2 linked regions of the Allorhodopirellula heiligendammensis genome follow. The main gene of each other region encodes a partner of the protein of the gene in region 2 in a complex. Links are inferred from orthologs where the notes say so. Each region holds a gene or a part of one and is shown on either strand. Other genes may lie near its edges.

Region 1 (9,505 bases), 1.2 Mb from region 2 along the record:
GTACGTCGAAATGGGTCGCGGCAAAGCGATCCTATTGCTGGCGATTTACATCACATTCGTGCTCTATATCGTCGGCCGCAGCGAAGGCTATGCTGCTGCTGAATCGCTTTCCGCATACCTGCAAGGACTGCTGCACGCCTTGCCAGCCCTTGGATGATGCCACCCAATCACCGCTGCCGCAAGATAGAATCAGTTCGGCTGGCCGCTTTGACAACTCACCCGCAGAGGGTTCGATACCGGCGTTCGCAGATGCAACGAGTGCGGGCCTGCGCACTTGGCCAGCCAGGTGCCTCAGTCTAGTTGTCCACGCACGTTTCCAAGAACCGTGCCAAGCGGTGGAAGTCGGAGTTTTGCTCGATAAAACGCACTTTCGTCACCAGAGTTTGCGGATCGACGAGGTCATCGAAGGGCACGAAGTGCAAGTCGAACTGTCCGGCCACCGACACCATCACCCCATTGAGTTTTTCCTCGACGAGAGCCCGGTACGCTCCCACACCCAGCTGGGAACCGAGCAACACGTCGTAGGCTTGCGGCGGTGCACATCGTGCTTCGTATCCCATCTGCAACCCGTTGACCTTGCGGTACTTGCCAGTGCGTTCGGTGTATCGCTCACCAATTAAGCGTGAGATTAACGCCGAGAGATTGATCGATGAAATGTTGATGTGGCCGTGGTCATCTCGACTAACCCCTTCGAGATATTTTGCCGGCAGGAACTCGGCCATTCCTTCGGCAATCACAATCGTTCCGTAGGGACGCCCATCGCGTTCGCGGGCCAGCATCATGTCAACCATACGGTCAATGACTCGCTCTAGCGCCATGACCTTGCGAGTGGCCCCGGTTTCGGCATTCACGACTTCCTCATCAGCGAGGGCGCCCGTGATGTCCTCGACGCTGAGCACCATGCTCGCTTCACCAGCAATCGCCGCTCCATACGCCAACCATCCCGCGCTGCGTCCCATGGCTTCGCACAAGAAATAGGCTCGTCCCGCCGCCGCATCAAAGTTAAGATTGCGAATCTCTTCGGCGAGTGTTTCGACGGCGGTGAAGAACCCAAACGTAAAGTCGATCCCGGAGTAGTCGTTGTCGATCGTCTTGGGCAGGTGGACCACAGGGAATCGCCTCGCATCACCTGGCAAATTGTCCTGAAACATTTTCAGTTTGTTTGCAGTCTTGAGCGTGTCGTCTCCGCCAATGGAAATCAACGCATCGATCTCGAGCGAGCAAAGTCCTTCATAGACCCGCCGTAGCGGCGCGACCAGCTCGGGGTCTTTCAAGTGTTCAGGGCTGCTGACATGTTTGCCCGGATTGGTGCGTGCAGTCCCGATCATGATACCGCGGCTGCTGCGAGCATTGATCAGCGTGTCGTGCGAGAATCGAATGTAATCTTCGCCTTCACACAGTGGACCTGCCGCGGTGTATTCCGCCAAGCGACTATAGCCGTGTTTGATCCCAAACACTTGAGCGCCTTCCTCGAGAAACGAAAAGGCAGCGGTACTGATAACCGCATTAGCTGCCGGCGCCGGACCTCCCGCGAACAGGATGGCGACGCGTTTGATGTCGAGATTGTGATGGGCCAGCTCAGGCACGGCGTCACGCTTGTGGTTAGGGGAGAAAGATTGGGGACTGCGATGTCTCATGTTCTGGGGAACGGACCAGATTCTAAGGATTTACGGTCGCTCGCCAAGATATCTGATTTTGCGAACTACATGTTGCGGAAGTACTCGACGCTCGCCGCGATTTCCTGCTTTGCGGTTGCCACAGGCATCTCAGACCTCCCCACAATGAACGGGCCTCGATAGGGAATATCCTCCAGTTGGCCGAGCAGCGAAGGAAAATCGGTTGTCCCCTGACCGACCGGAACTGCAATTCCCCGCCCAGCGGAGAGATCGAGCACGCCGTCGACCGCGTTCACAATACGAATCCGATCGCCGAGGGCCGCAACGGCGTCACTGACGCTATGCCGGTTGATAATCAATTGCCCGGGATTGAGCGCTACGGCAATATACGATTCGGCACTCATATCAATCAAACTGGCTAAATGCGCCCCAGGCTCAGTCCCCGTTTCTGCGGCGAAAAATGCACCCACTCGCGCACCGAACCGTCCCAGGTCGTCGAGCACTTCACGCATGGTGTTCCAGCGTGGGTCAACCTGCTCACCACCGCCATCGGCGGATCCGGCATGACTGCCTGCGGATATGTTGCCGTGCGACGATGCACCGGCGACCCAGGCCTGGGCTTCGGCGACGCTCAATCCCTCGGGCGGCATCGCAGAACTGATGACGGTTGATCCGAACGCCCCTGTCGTTTTCGCTGGCGTCCCTGCGCCACGCCGCGATGCTGGTGGAGTGGGGACAGGGCCAATCTGGTTGACAACCAAAGGGGCACCAAGTCGATAGGCGGCACGCATCGCATCTTTCGTGGCGTCGACCCGGCGGTCCAAGTTCGGCAAGTAATCGAATCCAAACCGGGTCGGCAGTCGGATCGAGGCAACTTTCAGATTCAGGTCATCGAGTATCTTTCGCACCGTGCGTACGGCAGTGTCGGATATCTCGGAAACGTCGAGTAATTGTCTTCCGCACAACTCGACACTCGTCGCGCCCGTTGCGGCCACCCAACCCAACGTACGTCGCAGGGATGCCGCCGAGGGGGTCTGCTCGCCCAACGCATCCACCCGCACACCAATTTTCATTTCTGCCATTTTTGCTACCTGTTTGCGTACTTAAATTCTGCGTTTTGAATTCGAATCTCGCGACAGTCTCCGTCGCGAGCGTAGCTACTTCGCCGTACTTGTGAATCTCGCCTCGCGAACGACCGTGACTTTAATCTCACCAGGATAGGTGAGCTCTTTTTCGAAGCAGAGGGCAATGTCACGACAGATCGTCGCAGCGGACTCATCGCTGATTTTGCCACTGCTGACGATCACACGGACCTCACGTCCCGCGGAGATCGCGTAGGCCTGTTGAACGCCATCGAAGCGGTGGGCAATCGACTCGAGTTCCTCCATTCGCTTGACGTAACGCTCGAGCGATTCTCGCCGGGCCCCCGGGCGACTGGCGCTGCAGGCGTCGGCGGTTGCCACGAGCATCGTGTAAGGGTGCTCAGTGACAACTTCGTCGTGGTGACCTCGAGCAGCATGGACGACCTCTTGGCACTCTTTGTGTCGTTGCAAGAGATCGCCGCCAATCTTTGGATGCCCACCTTCGAGTTCGTGGTCAGCTGCCTTGCCGATATCATGCAGCAGTCCCGCGCGGCGGGCAAGGTCTCCGTCCATGTCAATCATCTCCGCCATCATTCCCGACAGAAACGCAACTTCGACGCTGTGCCGCAGCACGTTCTGGCTGTACGAAGTCCGAAAATGCAACCGTCCGAGCATCTCGATTACTCGGTCGTGCAGACCGGAAACATTGACTTCGCTCGCAGCCTCCTGGCCCTTCTTGATAATGAACGTTTTGATCTCCTGCGTCGTCTGTTCAACCATCTCCTCGATCTTCGAAGGATGAATGCGACCATCGGCAATCAGCTTCTCCAATGACAGACGAGCAATCTCACGGCGCACCGGATCAAAGCCACTGACCACGACGACTCCGGGCGTATCGTCGATGATCAGGTCCATGCCCGTCGCTGCTTCGAAGGCGCGAATGTTTCGACCATCTCGGCCGATGATGCGGCCCTTCATGTCATCACTCGGCACCCCAACGGTGCTCGTCGTCGTATCGGCGGTATGCGGAGACGCGTAACGCTGCATCGCCGTCAACAACATCTCGCGGGCCTGGTCGTCTACTCGGCGGGAAAGCTCACGCTGTTGCTTCAGCACGGCGGCCCCAATCTCGTGCTCAAGATCGACGTGCACCGATTCAATCAACTTCGCCGCTGCTTGTTCCTCCGTCATGCCGCTGATCTGCTCCAGCGTGCGTTGACCTTCTTGAACGAGTCGGTCCAACTCAGCGCGTTGTTCGGTCAGCTCGCGCATCTGCGCAGCCAATCGCGTTTGACTATTCTCGAGCCCACGCTGCGCTTTCTGAAGGGTCTCCTGGTTGGCCGCAAGTTGGTCCTCACGGATGTCCAGTTTGCGGTCTCTTGCCGCCTCCTTTTCCTTCAGCAGCGCGACCTCACGCTCGGTTGCGAGCTTGATAGAAATTGCGTTTTCACGCGCTTCGAGGACGACTTTCGCTGCGCTGGTTTCGGCGTCACGTTGGGCTGCGGAAAGCAGCGCTGCGGCTTCGCTGCGTAAACGTTCGTCGCGTTTGATGGCCTGCCGCCGTACCCAGCCCAGCACAACGGCGATGCCAAGGAAGAAACAGACGAGACAGTAGAGAATCGTGGTAGCGATTTCGGGATTCATATTGATTTGCGATCCGCCTGCTTTCATCGACGCTTCGCTTGATTCGTTGCATGCCGACGCTGTGAAGGACTCCACAGGCATATCTCGCTGCAACCCACGGGCTGCTGCGAAATAGAGATGTCAGGAAGTAGGACCAGATTGTGGGCCACATGATCGGGAACTTATTCGAGCAAAAAGCGAACGTGATTCGTCGAACGCACCGGGGGATCGATGCGGTAGACGAGCGGGAGTTATTGAGTGGGGAATTTTGATGGATAAGAGACGCGAATGGTCGCGCGTCTGGTCCGATAGCATACCAGTGCCGCAGGCGTCCTGCGCGGGGGGTGATGATCCTGTCCAGCATCGTTTTCAAACGAATCGCTTCGCGTCCGCCCCTTCGATCCACATGGTCCGAACATTCCGCGCAAGGCCTCTGGACGCTCTCCGGCAGAGCGTACTGGGACATTTTCACAGTTTGGGCTTGGCGGTTCCGCTGCGGCGATGTATGGTTTGTTCTCAGAGAACTGCCAAACGGATTGGCGGTCCATTGCCAAGGGTCGATCGGCAACAAGAAATGCAACCGCATTTGATCGACCGACGAGAACACGGTGTAGAGCCAAGGTCTCTGCTGCTCGTCTATCGGTAAACGAACCGTTTACCAACCGCTGCCAACCGACTCGGTCCTGTCGACCGACCCAGGAAAGCTGCTCCGCGTTTATGGAAATGAACGCAAATGACTTCGTGACTCTTCTTGTTAGTCCGAGGTTTCCGGAATTTCGCGTTGGCGACTTTCCTACAGCTCCCCCTTGAGCGTTTGTTCGTCAACTAAGCGTCCATCCGCTCTCGCTCGCAGTTCGTGTTGGAACGTTTTATCTCCGCAGCCATTCTTAGGCTGCCCGTCTAGACATGCATCCCGCGAGTGATTCACTCAAATTTGAAAAAGAAACACTCTTGAAGACTTTCGAATCAATCGACCTATTCGCTCCCCTCAAACGCGCCCTCGCAGAACAAGAATACGTTACACCGACCCCGATCCAGGCGCAGGCCATCCCCGCAGGCGTGGCGGGCCAAGATATTCTCGGATGTGCACAAACGGGTACCGGTAAAACTGCCGCCTTCGCACTGCCGATCCTCGATTTTCTCGGTCACGAGAAACCTCGTGCTGCACCCAACCGCCCGACCACACTCGTCCTCGCACCGACTCGCGAACTGGCGATTCAGATCGGCGACAGTTTCCGCGTGTACGGCAAACATATGAAATTCCACTCCGCGCTTGTCTACGGTGGCGTGGGGCAAACCGGTCAGGTGAATTCGATGCGAAAGGGCGTTGACGTGCTGATCGCGACACCCGGACGACTGATCGACCTCATGGATCAAGGGCATATCAACCTTCGTGACGTGCAAATTTTTGTGCTCGACGAGGCTGATCGGATGCTCGACATGGGGTTCCTGCCCGCCCTGAAGAAGATCATCGCGGCACTTCCCCAGCAACGCCAGTCAATGTTTTTCTCCGCGACGCTCGCTCCGAAGATTCGTGAACTTGCCAATAGCTTGTTGTTCAATCCGGTATCGATCAACGTGACTCCCAAGAAGACGAGCGTCGAACTGATCGAACAGCGATTGCGAATCGTCCGCCGTGACAACAAGGTCTCGTCGTTGACGGAACTATTGCTCGGGAAGGACGTGACTCGTTCGATCGTGTTCACACGCACCAAACATGGTGCGAACTCATTGGTGAAGAAACTCGACAAAAGCGGTATCCAAGCGGTTGCGATTCACGGCAATAAAACACAGAACGCTCGTCAAAAAGCGCTCGATGCGTTTCGTAATGATCGCATCAACGTACTTGTTGCGACCGACGTCGCCGCTCGGGGCATCGATATCGATGGCGTTAGCCATGTGATCAACTACGACATGCCCGTTGAACCGGAGAGCTATGTTCACCGCATCGGCCGTACCGGCCGCGCGGGTGCGGATGGAATTGCCATTTCGTTCTGCACCGGCGACGAGCGAGGCGAGCTCAGTGCAATCGAAAGCTTGATTGGCCAAAAACTCAAAGTTGAAAATCCTGAGGAGCGTTTCGAACCGGCTTCGAATGCTCCCAAAGGACGCGGCCAAGGTGGTGGTGGTGGCGGTCGGTCGCGAGGCAGCCGACCGGCTGGTGGTGGTCGCGCCAGTGGCGGCCAATCACGGCGTGGTTCGAACAGCGGTGGTGGCGGGAAAAGCTCCTTCCCACGAAACAAAAAGCCAGGCCGACACGCCTCGGTGTGAGGACCATGACACGCGTTTCTGATTACCTTTCGCAACTCATTGCGTTCGATACCGTCAGCAGCCGTAGCAATGAAGGCATCTCTGACCTCGTTGCCGCATGGCTGCAAGAACTCGATTTCGATGTTGAGCGGACAAGCTATCGGGATTCTCGTGGTGTGCTCAAATGTAACCTCGTCGCTCGGCGAGGTCCGGAGATGAATGCGTCGGGCGTTGGCGATAGCGGGCGGCATAGGGCCGATAAGCGGAGCGGTTTAGCTTACTTCTGCCATACCGACACCGTCCCCGCGGATCGATGGACCGGACCGGGCCACAATCCGTTTATTGCGACGGTTGAGGGAACACGTATCTACGGTCGTGGAGCCTGCGACATGAAAGGCTCACTGGCGGCGATGCTTACTTCGGTCAGCCAAGTCGATCCGGCGTTACAAACCAGTCCCCTCTGGTTCGTCTGCACTGCTGACGAAGAAGTCGGATTCGAAGGCGCACGGCATCTCACCGAGCATTCTGCCTGCTATGGGCAAATTGCCGCTGCCGATCCGCCCTGCATCATCGGAGAACCCACGGGGCTGCGTGTCATCCATGCCCACAAAGGTATCGTTGGGTTTCGCGTAGTCTCAGCAGGCCGAGCAGCGCATAGCAGTACCAATACCGGCGTCAATGCCAATGTGGCTATGGTTCCGATGCTGCAAACTCTCTTGGAGATCAACGAGCGTTGCCAGACGGACCTTGTCTTACGAAATGGCATGTTCGACCCACCGACCCTCACTTGGAATTTCGGTGTCAGCGATGGAATGGATGCACTCAATATCGTTCCCGATCACTGCGCGGCATGGGTGAGTTTCCGCACGATGCCGGGTGTGGATGGCAGCGAGCTGCTGGCGCAGGTCCAGCAGCGGGCTGTCGAACTGGGGCTAACGTTCCAGCTCTTTCCTGGTGGTGAGCCGATGCAGACTCCCGCCGATGCCGCGTGCGTTCGTGACCTCTGCGAGTTGGCAAAACCCTTCATCGGTGAAAATCGCTCGGAAGCGGTCTGCTATGCCACGGATGCCTGCGTCCTCAACGGGCTCACTCAACGCATGGTGTGCGGCCCCGGCGAGATTGCCCAAGCACACACGGTTAACGAATTCATCGAAGTCGATCAACTCGAAAAAGGTGTGCAGCTCTACGAGTCCGCCATCCGCCATTGGTGCGTCTGACGTAGAAGGGGCCATCGTCTTGTCCGGTACCGATCGGCCCACCCGAGAAAATGCTCCCGAGTGACGATTAAAGCTGATACCCGGGCCTCGCTCGGCTGAACACTCACTGCGGACGAAATCGCGGCAGCTCTGCCCCAGGTTTCGACGTTGACTTCCGAGGTTCCACTTTCGGTTGAAATTTCAGTGGTGGCGTTGTCGACAGCTGCGGCAAGGTCGACTGCTGTACTGGCGATTCTCCCCCGGCCCGCTGCAGTTGGTCGAGGAACGCCTGCAACCGCCAATGTGTCTGGGTCCGGGTCGCAACGCACAGAAGTTGCTTGTCCTTCATCGGGAACAGTTGGATTACCGAAACTCCTCCCAATACTTCCCAATCGTCGGGTTCGATGACGGTTTGAATCGTGTGACTCAAAAACTTTGTCGCGATTAATTTCTCGCGCACGTCGCCGTCTCCTGTCAGCGATGACACGTCGTAGATCCGCACAGGGAGCCTGTTGTCGGCGGTATCCTTCGTCGTGATCCGCACCACGCCATGGCGAACTTCGACGACGCAATCGAGATCCTCAAGTGCCGACGAAAGGTGTACCAACAAAGTCTGCGGCGGCGTGTCGACACGAAAACTGATTGGATGGTCGGTCGTAAGACCAATTCCTTCTAATGCGATCGTGTCGATCTCCATCGGACAGATCGATCTAACGGAAGCGACCCAGTCATCCAGCGGAATCTTAATCGCGGTGGGTGCGTAGGGCTGACAAAGGGCTTCCCAAATCGCTCGCTCCTGTGCCCGTGTCATCATGGCGTCGACCGGCCACGATTCGACAACCGTATCCAAGATGGGAATCTCAAGCGTCGGTGACGGCACGTCCTGAGGTTGCCCGTGGCACTGCAGAGTGACCAGCAGACTAAAAAATAGCGATGCGACAAGCGGCGATGGGCCCCTGAGGGGAAAGTTCAATTTCATCGATCGATAACCAATTTCAGCTGATTGGACGAAGGTCGATATGAGGACGATTCCACGCCAGTCTAACTCGCCCGCTATCGGCACGCACTGACGGTCTTCCTCCGGCGACGCATTGCCGACGACGTATTGCCGACGAGCAAAAAATGATTCGATTACAATGAGAGGCTCTCATCCGCTCACCTGAGTTGCTGGAAAATTTCAATGAATCGCATCTGCTTCTCCTTGTTTGCGCTGTTGCTGCTCCCTGTGCTGAGGGCTGACGAACCCAATGTCCCTGCCGCAGTATTAGACAACGCACACGCTGAAGCGGGCAGCGTCCAGCTGAATCTAACTTCGGTGACGTTGCACGCAGCTGGCAAGGGCTGGTTTGAATACTCGGGCACCATCGAGGGATCCGGGAAATTTGCCGTCGATGTGGGGACCTTCGAAGTCGATGAAGCGATTCGCGTCTCAAGACTAATCGACCCAGCCGGGGCGGGCGAAATTCGTCTGGCGGCCGCCAACGACCCAATCCAGCCGACCCCGCTCGCGCCCGATACGCGGACGCTCGGAAATTTGCTGTTGTCGATGAAAGGCCAACCCATCGTTGCCGAGATGCGAGATGGTAAGAGCATCCCAGGACGCCTCGTCGCAATCGAACAGAGAACAGACCGCGTGGACGATGTGAGCGAGGATCGCGAGTACATGACAGTGCTCACCAGCGAGGGGCTCCAAAAGTTACTCGTCGAAGATACAACCGCGATTCGCTCTACAGATGCG
Region 2 (9,555 bases):
AGCGGCGAGGATCGCGATTGTGGAATAGGAAGAAATCAGTTCCAGCATAAAAACTCAATCGAGTTTGATTGGTGAGTATCCCGCCGCCGGAATCGTGCCAGCGGCGAGTCATTTTAATTTTCAGCGAGCTCAGCTATGGTTTTGAGCGAGTCGTCGCACGATGTACTTTGAGTGCCGTTGGAGTGGTTCGGCGGGGTGGCGGCACCTGTCAACCGGCAGCGGCATCGGCCCGTGGGACACGCGATTCAATCACGTTTTAATCCATTTCTTTCGCTCGGGTGTTCTTTGCGCTCGATTCTTGACCATCCATCCCCTCACCGCAAGAGAGATCGCCGATGAAGCTGCTGCGTTTCGATCCCAACGGTGTCATGGGCGGTGCCTGTGCGGTCACGCCCGAGCAGTTCGAAGCGTTGTGCGGACGGCTCGCAGCACAGCGTGACGACATGCTCCAGCGGTCGACTGCCACGTGGACCGGTGGATTTCGCATGCCCGAGAAACTGCTCACCGATTATGAATCGATGCGTGAGAATTCAGAGCTGGGACGTGTCTTCCGCGTGGCCAACCGCCTGCATGACCATCTCGACGCTGTGGCGGTGATTGGGGACCAGGACACGTTGCTCGGCCCCGCGGCGCTGATGCGTGCGTGCTGTGATCCCTACCACAATGAGTTATCTCGCTCGGCCCGCGGTAGCAAACCGCGAATGTATTTCGCGTGCGCGGACTTCGACAACGACGCTACGGAGGGTCTGTCGCGACGATTGGCGATGGGCGGTAACGGTCCGCACGCGGCAGAGCAGCGATACGCCATCATCCCAATTGATTCGCGACAACGTCATGGTTTGTCCTCACTGGCTGTGGCGACGTCGATGGAAGTGATAGGCGATCAACTCGCTGCGTCGCTCGGCGCGGGCGCGCCTCGCTGGATACCAAAATTATTAATCCCAATTACGCCGGCGAGTGGCCCTGTCCGGGCGCACGCGGACCGCCGAGGTTGTGAACGCGACTTCCAATTTGAGGATGAGTTGGGTGGGCCGCTCGGCGTCTACTCGCCCGCAACGCTCTTGCCCGCTGCTCTGCTCGGGCTCGACTGCATCCAATTCCTAGTTGGTGCTGCAGCGATGAACGAGCATTTTCTGACTACTGAGTTTGCCGAGAATTCGGTGATGCAGTTTGTAACCATTGAGGCCGCGATCCGACAAATTCACGGAGCATCGCCGAGTCGCCTGGACGTGTGGACACCGGCGCTCAGGGGGTTCGGCGCCTGGTGGGAATGCATGATGAAGGCACCCTTGGGTCGACGAGAATCACCAGGCGATGGGGGTGTCGTCCATCAGGTCTTCGTTGACGCAGCACGCACGGATCCCTTGCCGGTCCAATCTAGAGAGATCGCCACCGAAATCGGAATTGATTGTTATTCGGCACCGAAATCTAGCAAGCAGGCAAGTGCTGTGGTGACGCTGCCCGACCTGATGCGTTCGGCGTTCGCTAGAAACAACGAAGAGCGGTGCAATGCAGGCCAGCCGACAACCCATTTGAATCTGCCGCATATCGACATGCACACACTCGGGCAGCTATTTCAGTTCACATGGTTGGCCCGCGAATGTTTGCTCACACTACACCGTGAACCGTCCTAGTGGAGGTCCTTGACTGGCTGTTGGTGTGGTGAGGAGAGACGCATCGCGGCGGGTTTACGGTTGCCCGCTGGCGTCCAGTTTCGGATTGTTCCGGTGCCTGTCACGGTCACGGTCAGTCTTTTTAGCGAGGTTCTTCTTCAAGGCCTCTGTCAGATCGATTCCTGATTGGTTGGCGAGACAGATCACGACAAATAAGACATCCGCAAGTTCATCCGATAGATCACCTAGGTGCTCGCCTGATTTGCTGGACTGCTCGCCATGACTCCGCGAAAGAATGCGGGCGACCTCACCCACCTCTTCCATCAGTTGGGCAAGATTGGTGAGCTCGTCAAAATACCGGACGCCGATGGTTTGAATCCAATCGTCGACACAACTTTGCGCGTCGGCGATTGATAGTGACTCAGGGGCAACTGGCGGTGAACCGTTCATGGCTTCGCGAGTAGGAGATAGGTACCGCTCTTACCGGCAACGGCGATATCCATCCGGCCGTCTTGATTGAAATCTTCGACAACGACCTGGAGTCCGGTACCCACACGTCCCTCATCAATGGTGTATCGCTTAAACGTCTTGGTATCGGGATTCCATCGGTACCAATACAGACAGGGCACATCCTTGCCACCGGGATCGTTCCCGTTGTGCGCAAAATAACGTTTCCCGGTGATCAAATCAGGTTGGCCGTCACCGTCGAGATCCTTCCATGTGAGACTATGCGGTTGGGAATAATCTCGGTCGATCACGTGGTCAGTCCACTGGATCTTTCCATCGTCTTCGGACGCACCCTTGTTTTCTCGCCATTGCAGTCCGAAGTGGTGACCGTTGCCGTAGATCAGATCGTTATCACCATCACCATCGAGATCAGTCACGATCATGGGCAAGCTCGCATTCAGGTTCCAGTCCGCATGGTATTCCCACGGGCCAGACCATGGATCCGATTCAGGTTGTTCGTACCAACCAGTACCCACGAGGATGTCAGCGCGTCCGTCGCCGGAGATATCACCGACGGCGATACCATGCCCGTTTTGAGGTCCGATGACCTGTCGTTTGACTTCGAAGACGGGGGAGTTTGGTGCGTCAGCTGATTCATTTTCGGCAGCTGTTTTCGGAACCAACCGCCATACGATCATGGGGGAATCAGGCTTCCAGCTGTTGACGATCCATTCCATCGTGCCGTCTCCATCAATGTCCTCGAGCAACTGGCCCTCGTTGGCGGTTGCCCCGGTATCGACGAGCAAATTTTGCTGCCACTGTTGACCGAGGCGCAGACCCTCGTCACCTGGGTTCCGGTACCAATTGACTTGGGTCGGCAAAAATGAGCCCGCGATGACGTCGAGACGTCCGTCCCCGTCGACGTCTAAGAGATAGTCGCCATTGGACTGCACGTACCCGTTCCAATCATCAACATTCCGCAGGGGCCGAGCCGCCCAATCATCGTTGCAAAACCAATTTCGACCGGCGACAATGTCAAGTTTACCGTCACCATCCATATCGCCCGCAGCGATTCCCTCATTCGCATCAATGGTCAGCAATCGAACTTCGAACTGAGGAGGTTCCCCGGCATGCAGGTGCGAAGTGAGCAGGCACGTGACGGTGATCAGTGAGGACAGGCGACTTAAAAACATGCGGTAGATCCGTAGTGTTACTCGGGCTGAGAACTGGCGATGCGTCCACCTCGGACTAGCACATCCAGCTCATCGTGAAATTGTTTTGCCAACGCATCTTCCCCAGGGTATCCCATGTGAGTGGATTCGACGATTCCGTTGCGTCCAACGATGAGCGTCAGGGGAATTTCCTCCGCCGAGAAAGCATCCATGAGAGTGCCCTCGGGATCGACGGCGACGTCGACGCCCCAATCTTGCTCGCTGGCAAAACCGTTGACGAGGCTGGCATTCTCGCCAGCATTGATCGCGTAAAAGACGACATCTTTGTCGGCGAACTCGGCAACGGACGATTTGATGGTAGGCATCGCTTGCATGCAGGGCGTGCACCAGGTCGCCCAGAAATCCAAGACAACGATCTTGTCTTTGAGTTCCTCTGAGCTGACTTCGGTTCCGTCAAGAAGCGTCAGTGTGTATTCGGGCACGGGCTTACCGAGCAGAGGGTGACTGCCGATCTCGGGCGAGGTTTGCTCTTCGTAGTCGGCGAGTGAAGCGTATTGTGTCGCATCTGGAGCCGGGACGAAGTGAAACAGCTTGTCTTCCACCTCACCGGTTACTCGCCATTTCACGAAGTCATATCGGAGCGACAGTCCGTAACCTTCGGGCACATGGACTTGGTCACTGGCTTGCAACATTGGTGTGAGGTTGACCAGCAACCGCAAGGGACGTGGGTGCTGTTCATCGGTGATCCACAAGTCCCAGACGACGTTATCGTCCTGCTGACCTCGAACATGGACAGAATCAGTGCGGCCGCGGAATTTAGTTTTTCCCATCGCTTCGACAGAAAACATCCCATTGAAGAAGCTGATCGTTGGATCAACGCCAGCCAGTGTCAGAGCGAGTAATGGCTCAGGGTACGCGCCCAGGTTGATCGGCGAGCTGGTGACGATCGCTTGATTGCTTAGAACATCCGGCAGTTCGTAATAAGCCTGTGGCGAGAGCGCCACGATATAGGTTTTGCCGTCGGCATAGATCCGTTTGCTCTCGCCTTCGGACTGATGATAGATCGTGTGATGGTCCGGCGACTTCGACGCTATCGCAAACGACGACGGTTCTCGGGAGAGAATTTCCCCATGCATGACCGTTTCGACTGTCAGCTCGACATTTGCCCGAGACCCGTCCGCCTTCGAAATGGAATCGAATAATGGCATCAGTGCTGTTTTGACCGCTTCGCTCGGTTGAAACGTATCGGCTTGAGTGACGTCGTCGTCAGCGGCAGCCTGGGGGTGACTGCCCGAGAATGTCAACGACAGTGCGAAGATTGATAGCCACGCTGCGCACCGGAGATATCGAGCAGGGAGCACGCAGAGCGACTGCGGGTGGAAGCGAGTGTTCATGGATTACCTGCTTTCATCAAGTATTGGTAGCTTTGAACAATGCTCTCCAACGGCGCGGGAGATTGATCCTGTTCGACATGACATTGATCGACACCGATCTCCTTGGCGAGCCGCATCACACTGGGAATGTCGATCACTCCATCGCCCAGTTCCTGAAATGCTTCCTTGGGCACAGCGGATTCGTCTAAGCTCACGGGAGTGTCGGCGAGCATATCTTTGAGGTGTACCTGGCTGATCCGCCCAGCGAGACGCCGCATGAGCGCCAGCGGATCTTGGCCGGCGATTTTGGCCCAGAACACGTCGAGTTCAAATTCCATCTGCTGGGGATCGAATCGCTCGATGAAAATATCGTAGGCCGTCAGGGACTTTGCCTCGGCATCTTCTGTTGCAGTCGAAGCAAAGGCGGCAAACTCAAAGGAGTGATTGTGATAGCACATACGCATGCCTGCGGCCCGGGTTTTGTCGGCTGCGGCGTTGGCGGAATCCGCGATCACGCGGCACTTCTCCGCGGAATCACGTTGATCTTTGGCAATGTATCCAAATACCACGTGTCGCAGTCCGATTCGCTGGGCTAGGTCGAGCGTCTGCTCAAGCGAAGCGACGCCCTCACGTCCCGGAGCGGTGATCACGTTGTAATCGAGGAAAGCGCTGTGCACGCACAGTCCTGCTGCCCGAGCCATGGCCGCGATTTGGACCGCCTGCTCGTCGATGTTCATCAGTTCGACCTGCCAGTACCCCGCCGCGGCTACCGCTGCGAGGGTCTGCTCAGGAGATTCTGCCATTTGGTCACGGAGCGTGTAGAGCTGCAGGCCGATTCGATCCAGGTACGGCAGCGGAGACGGTTGTGGGGCGGGGACACCGGGCTCCGGCGGCGTGTCAGTGGCGGACGGCTGCGCCGCCGGCCCGTCGCCCTCGGCTGCCGCTGCGAGGGAGTTCAAGGGGCGACCCAGCCAAGCCGCTAGCGCAGTCGTTGCGGTTAAATTGGCGGCACTACGGCGGTTCAGACGCAGCGGCGAATGACTGCGTTGAGCAGGAGGCGGAGAGGTTTCAGAAGACATCGTGTTCGCTAAAGATCGCGTGATTGCCGTTTACGGCGACTGTATTTTTCGAGAGTCCGGCGCTCACCCGCAGTCAAACTGGATTCGCCCGATGAATGGATTTTAGCTAAAATTCGATCCGCTTCCCGTTCTTCCTCGCGAATTTTCTTTTCTGGATCGTGGAGCTTCAGTTTTGCCCGTCGAGAACGCTGTCTCAAGCGAGCGGGGATTTCATCCAACTGCGTCAAATCGAGCCACTGAAAGCTCCATCCCTTCCTGACATACAGAAATCCGAAGAGGGCCCCAGCCAAGTGAACGCCGTAGGCGGTGTCGCTGCCGCTCATGCCCGCCGCACCGAGGAGATCCATCAGCACCAGGAAGCTGACGAGCACCCATGCTTTGACGGGTAGCACGAGCATCAAAAGCAGTTCTTGGTGAGGATAGTAACACGCGAACATGACCATCATGGCCATCACGCCACCGCTGGCACCGAGCGTCGCGACGTCCACGGATACACCTGGAACGAACATTCGTAGCAGCCACGGTGAGACCATCGCCACGACACCGCCCACCAAGATCGCCGCCAAGTATGCCTTCAGAAATTCCTGCCCCCCAATTCGCTGTTCGAGCGGTCGGCCGAACACATACAGCAGGAACATATTGAAGACGAGGTGAAGAATGTTGCTACGGTTATGCAGAAAGCCATAGGTCACCGTTTGGAACCACAACCAGGGGCGTGTCAACGAGGTGCCGCGGACGGCGAAGATGTCGTCGATGTGGCTGCGTTTCTCGCCCGTCGAGACGACCGCGATTTCCCCCTGCGGGGTATCCATTCCCACTGGTGAGTCCGATTGCGGGCTGTAGACAAACAGCGACTGGGCAGCGAATACGATCACATTGATCACGATGAGCGTGATCACCATGCTGCGTGGGTTTTCGATTCGATCCCACGGAGTGCGTTCCGTGCGGCCATAGTCGCGATCGTTGATCCCCATCAGAATTGGAGCCTTGTATGGAGGGAATATGCTGAAGTTGCAGTGTTGCTGCGTCGGCAACTCTCGGGCGTTACCTGTCCCCCAGAGAAGCTGGTGGGGAGCTGCGGATCGTTACCAACACGACTGTCGCCCAATACACCAATAAGTTAACCGCCCAGGCTTTCACCCAGGCGGTTAATGCTCATTTTTGAAAGACGCGAGGGAATGAGTCCGTCGCGTCTTGATTCATGCCGTCGGCACTCAGTCGCGCGAGCGACCGCCGCTGCCACCACCGTCACGACGTGGGCCGCGTCCGCCGCGGCGGCGTCGTGGACGGTCTTCACCGTCGCCACCGCTGCTGCTCTCGCCACCACCTTCACCGTCTTCCAGTTCGGCGGCCAAGGGGTCTTCCAGGCCCAATTCTTCGAGGGCGCGTCGGCGGCTGAGTTTGACACGGTCGTGCTCATCGACGTCGATGACCAACACCTTCATTTCATCGCCAACGGCGATGTGGCGATCGAGGTTGCTGATATATCCACCGCTCATTTCGCTGATGTGAACGAGTCCATCGCGACCGGGGAGGATCTCGACGAAGGCACCAAACTCTTTGATGCTGCTGACGATGCCGTCGTAGATCTTGCCAATCTGAACGGTTGCCGTGCAAGCTTCGACCTGACGCATGGCGTCCATGGCGGATTCTTTGTTGCTGCTGGCGACGAGCACGGTGCCGTCATCATCCACTTCAATCACGGCGCCGGTGGACTCTTGAATGCCCCGGATGTTCTTACCGCCAGGCCCGATCAGAGCACCGATCTTATCGGGCGAGATCTTCGTGCGGAGCAATCGTGGTGCGGTCGGCGAGATTTCGCGGCGTGGCCGCGGGATCGTCGTGAGCATCTTCTTGAGGATCTCAATGCGAGCTTCCCGCGATTGCTTCAGCGTCGCTCGAATGATCTCTTCGCCAACACCCGTGATCTTGAGGTCAAGTTGGATGCCGGTGATACCGTTTTGCGTTCCGGCGATCTTGAAGTCCATGTCGCCGAAGTGATCTTCGGTGCCGAGGATGTCCGTTAACAGGTGCCAGTCATCTGGTGAATTCTGTACCAGACCGATCGAGATCCCGGCCACAGGGTTGCTGATCGGCACGCCGGAGGCCATCAAGCCGAGTGTCGCACCGCATACCGACGCCATCGACGAACTGCCGTTGGACTCAGTGATGTCGCTGATCACGCGGATGGTGTAGGGGAATGCATCGGCGGGCGGCAACACGGGAGCGACGCTGCGCTCAGCCAGGGCTCCGTGACCGATTTCCCGACGTCCAGGTCCGCGGATGGGGCGGCATTCGCCCACGGAGTACGAGGGGAAGTTGTAGTCGAGCATGAACTTCTTGCTGTACTCGTCCTGCAAGCCGTCGACGCGTTGTTCGTCGCGACTGGTGCCCAGTGCAATCGTCACGATCGCTTGGGTTTCGCCGCGTTGGAACATGGCCGAGCCATGGACGCAAGGCAACAGGTCTGTTTCGCAGTGAATCGCTCGGAGCGAATTGCGATCGCGTCCATCGGGACGGGTGCCCGCGCTGATCAGGTCACGGACGACTTTCTCTTCGAGATCGTGCCAAACCTTTTTGAACCGATTCACACAGATTGCGCCGTCGGCCTTGGGATCGGGAATGACTTCGCTCATGGCGCGGTCGCGTAGGCCGTGGGTGGCATCGGCGCGAGCCTGTTTGCCGGATGTCTGCTGTGCGGCGCGGAAGTCATCGTAGTAGGCGTCATTAAGCCGCTGGAACAAGCCGTCGTCCGCTGGCGACTCGAAAGGCACCTTGGTGGGGTTCACCTTACGATAGAGTTCTTCCTGCAACTCGATGACTTCGCGGATAACTCCGTGAGCGAACTGAATCGCTTCCATCATTTCTTCTTCGGGCATCTCGTTGGCGAAGCCCTCGATCATCGCAACCATCTCTTGGCTGCCGCTGACGATCATGTCGAGTTCGGATTCCTCGAGCTGCTCGAAAGTCGGGAAAGCAATCAACTTGCCATCGACCTTGCCCACGCGGACGCTGGCGAGCGGTCCTTGGAACGGCAGGGGGCTGATATGAAGTGCCGCAGCGGCACCGTTCATGGCCAGCACGTCACCGTCATTTTGCAAGTCGCTGGCGATGACCATCGCTTGGACTTGAACTTCGTCCATGTACCCATTGGGCCATAGTGGGCGAATGGGTCGGTCCATCAATCGCGAGCTGAGGATTTCCTTCGTGCTCGGACGACCTTCTCGCTTAAGAAAGCCACCGGGGAACTTACCTGCTGCAGCAAGCCGTTCGCGATAGTCGCACATCAGCGGGAAGAAGTCGATGCCTGGTCGGGGGGTTCCGGAAGCAGCAGCTACCAGAACGACGGTGTCGCCATACTGCACCAGCACGCTGCCGGCAGCCTGTTTCGCGACATGGCCCGTCTCAAAGGACAAGACTGAATCGCCGATTTTTCGTTCTACGCGAATTTTGTGAATACTCACCACAACCTCTATTTTTCTTTACTTTTTCCTACAAACAACAAAACGGCGACACATCGCCGCCAACAAACTCGATGACTACAATTGATCGCGGCGCGACTCGAGAAACATCGCGCCCGCGTTCACCGGCATGACGCCGAGCGATTATTCGCTCGGCACATGCGTGAAAGATGAAACAAGAAATGTCCGCCCGCGGCGAACGTTCAGTGATGTGTGGTGCTAACAGAAAGAGTGAACACACTCGCATTACCAATCCGGGGCGTACTGCCCGTTGGCACATCCACACACGGTCGAAGGACCATGCCGACGACCAACCTGACGAGAAACTACTTGCGAATACCGAGCTTACCAATCACATCCAGGTAACGCTGCGGATCGTGAGCTCGAACGTAATCGAGCAACCGACGTCG

Evidence for each region.
Region 1: pnp (region 2) and rny share a complex: the UniProt entries of both Bacillus subtilis proteins name them as parts of the possible RNA degradosome complex. The link is inferred for Allorhodopirellula heiligendammensis from one-to-one orthologs.

The regions. Positions count from the first base shown.
Region 1 is NZ_SJPU01000001.1:1,242,897-1,252,401, forward strand. What follows is about bases 2,059-5,028. They hold rny (ribonuclease Y), read right to left. Parts: upstream 4,343-5,028; coding sequence 2,774-4,342; downstream 2,059-2,773. Other genes in these bases: Poly21_RS04730 (sugar phosphate isomerase/epimerase family protein), read right to left, coding at 2,059-2,698. In the rest of the region: Poly21_RS04720 (sodium:calcium antiporter), read left to right, coding at 1-157; Poly21_RS04725 (6-phosphofructokinase), read right to left, coding at 297-1,586; more of Poly21_RS04730, read right to left, coding at 1,703-2,058; Poly21_RS04740 (DEAD/DEAH box helicase), read left to right, coding at 5,273-6,592; Poly21_RS04745 (M20 family metallopeptidase), read left to right, coding at 6,598-7,788; Poly21_RS04750 (hypothetical protein), read right to left, coding at 7,892-8,746; Poly21_RS04755 (hypothetical protein), read left to right, coding at 8,948-9,505. UniProt on the Bacillus subtilis protein: Endoribonuclease that initiates mRNA decay. Initiates the decay of all SAM-dependent riboswitches, such as yitJ riboswitch. Involved in processing of the gapA operon mRNA, it cleaves between cggR and gapA.
Region 2 is NZ_SJPU01000001.1:93,719-103,273, reverse strand. The notes cover bases 6,524-9,543. They hold pnp (polyribonucleotide nucleotidyltransferase), read right to left. Parts: upstream 9,149-9,543; coding sequence 6,899-9,148; downstream 6,524-6,898. Other genes in these bases: rpsO (30S ribosomal protein S15), read right to left, coding at 9,472-9,543; Poly21_RS00415 (rhomboid family intramembrane serine protease), read right to left, coding at 6,524-6,658. In the rest of the region: Poly21_RS00445 (MotA/TolQ/ExbB proton channel family protein), read right to left, coding at 1-48; Poly21_RS00440 (glucose-6-phosphate isomerase), read left to right, coding at 336-1,634; Poly21_RS00435 (nucleotide pyrophosphohydrolase), read right to left, coding at 1,689-2,063; Poly21_RS00430 (FG-GAP repeat domain-containing protein), read right to left, coding at 2,060-3,196; Poly21_RS00425 (redoxin domain-containing protein), read right to left, coding at 3,271-4,626; Poly21_RS00420 (sugar phosphate isomerase/epimerase family protein), read right to left, coding at 4,623-5,684; more of Poly21_RS00415, read right to left, coding at 5,693-6,523; more of rpsO, read right to left, coding at 9,544-9,555. UniProt on the Bacillus subtilis protein: Involved in mRNA degradation. Catalyzes the phosphorolysis of single-stranded polyribonucleotides processively in the 3'- to 5'-direction. Necessary for competence development in Bacillus subtilis.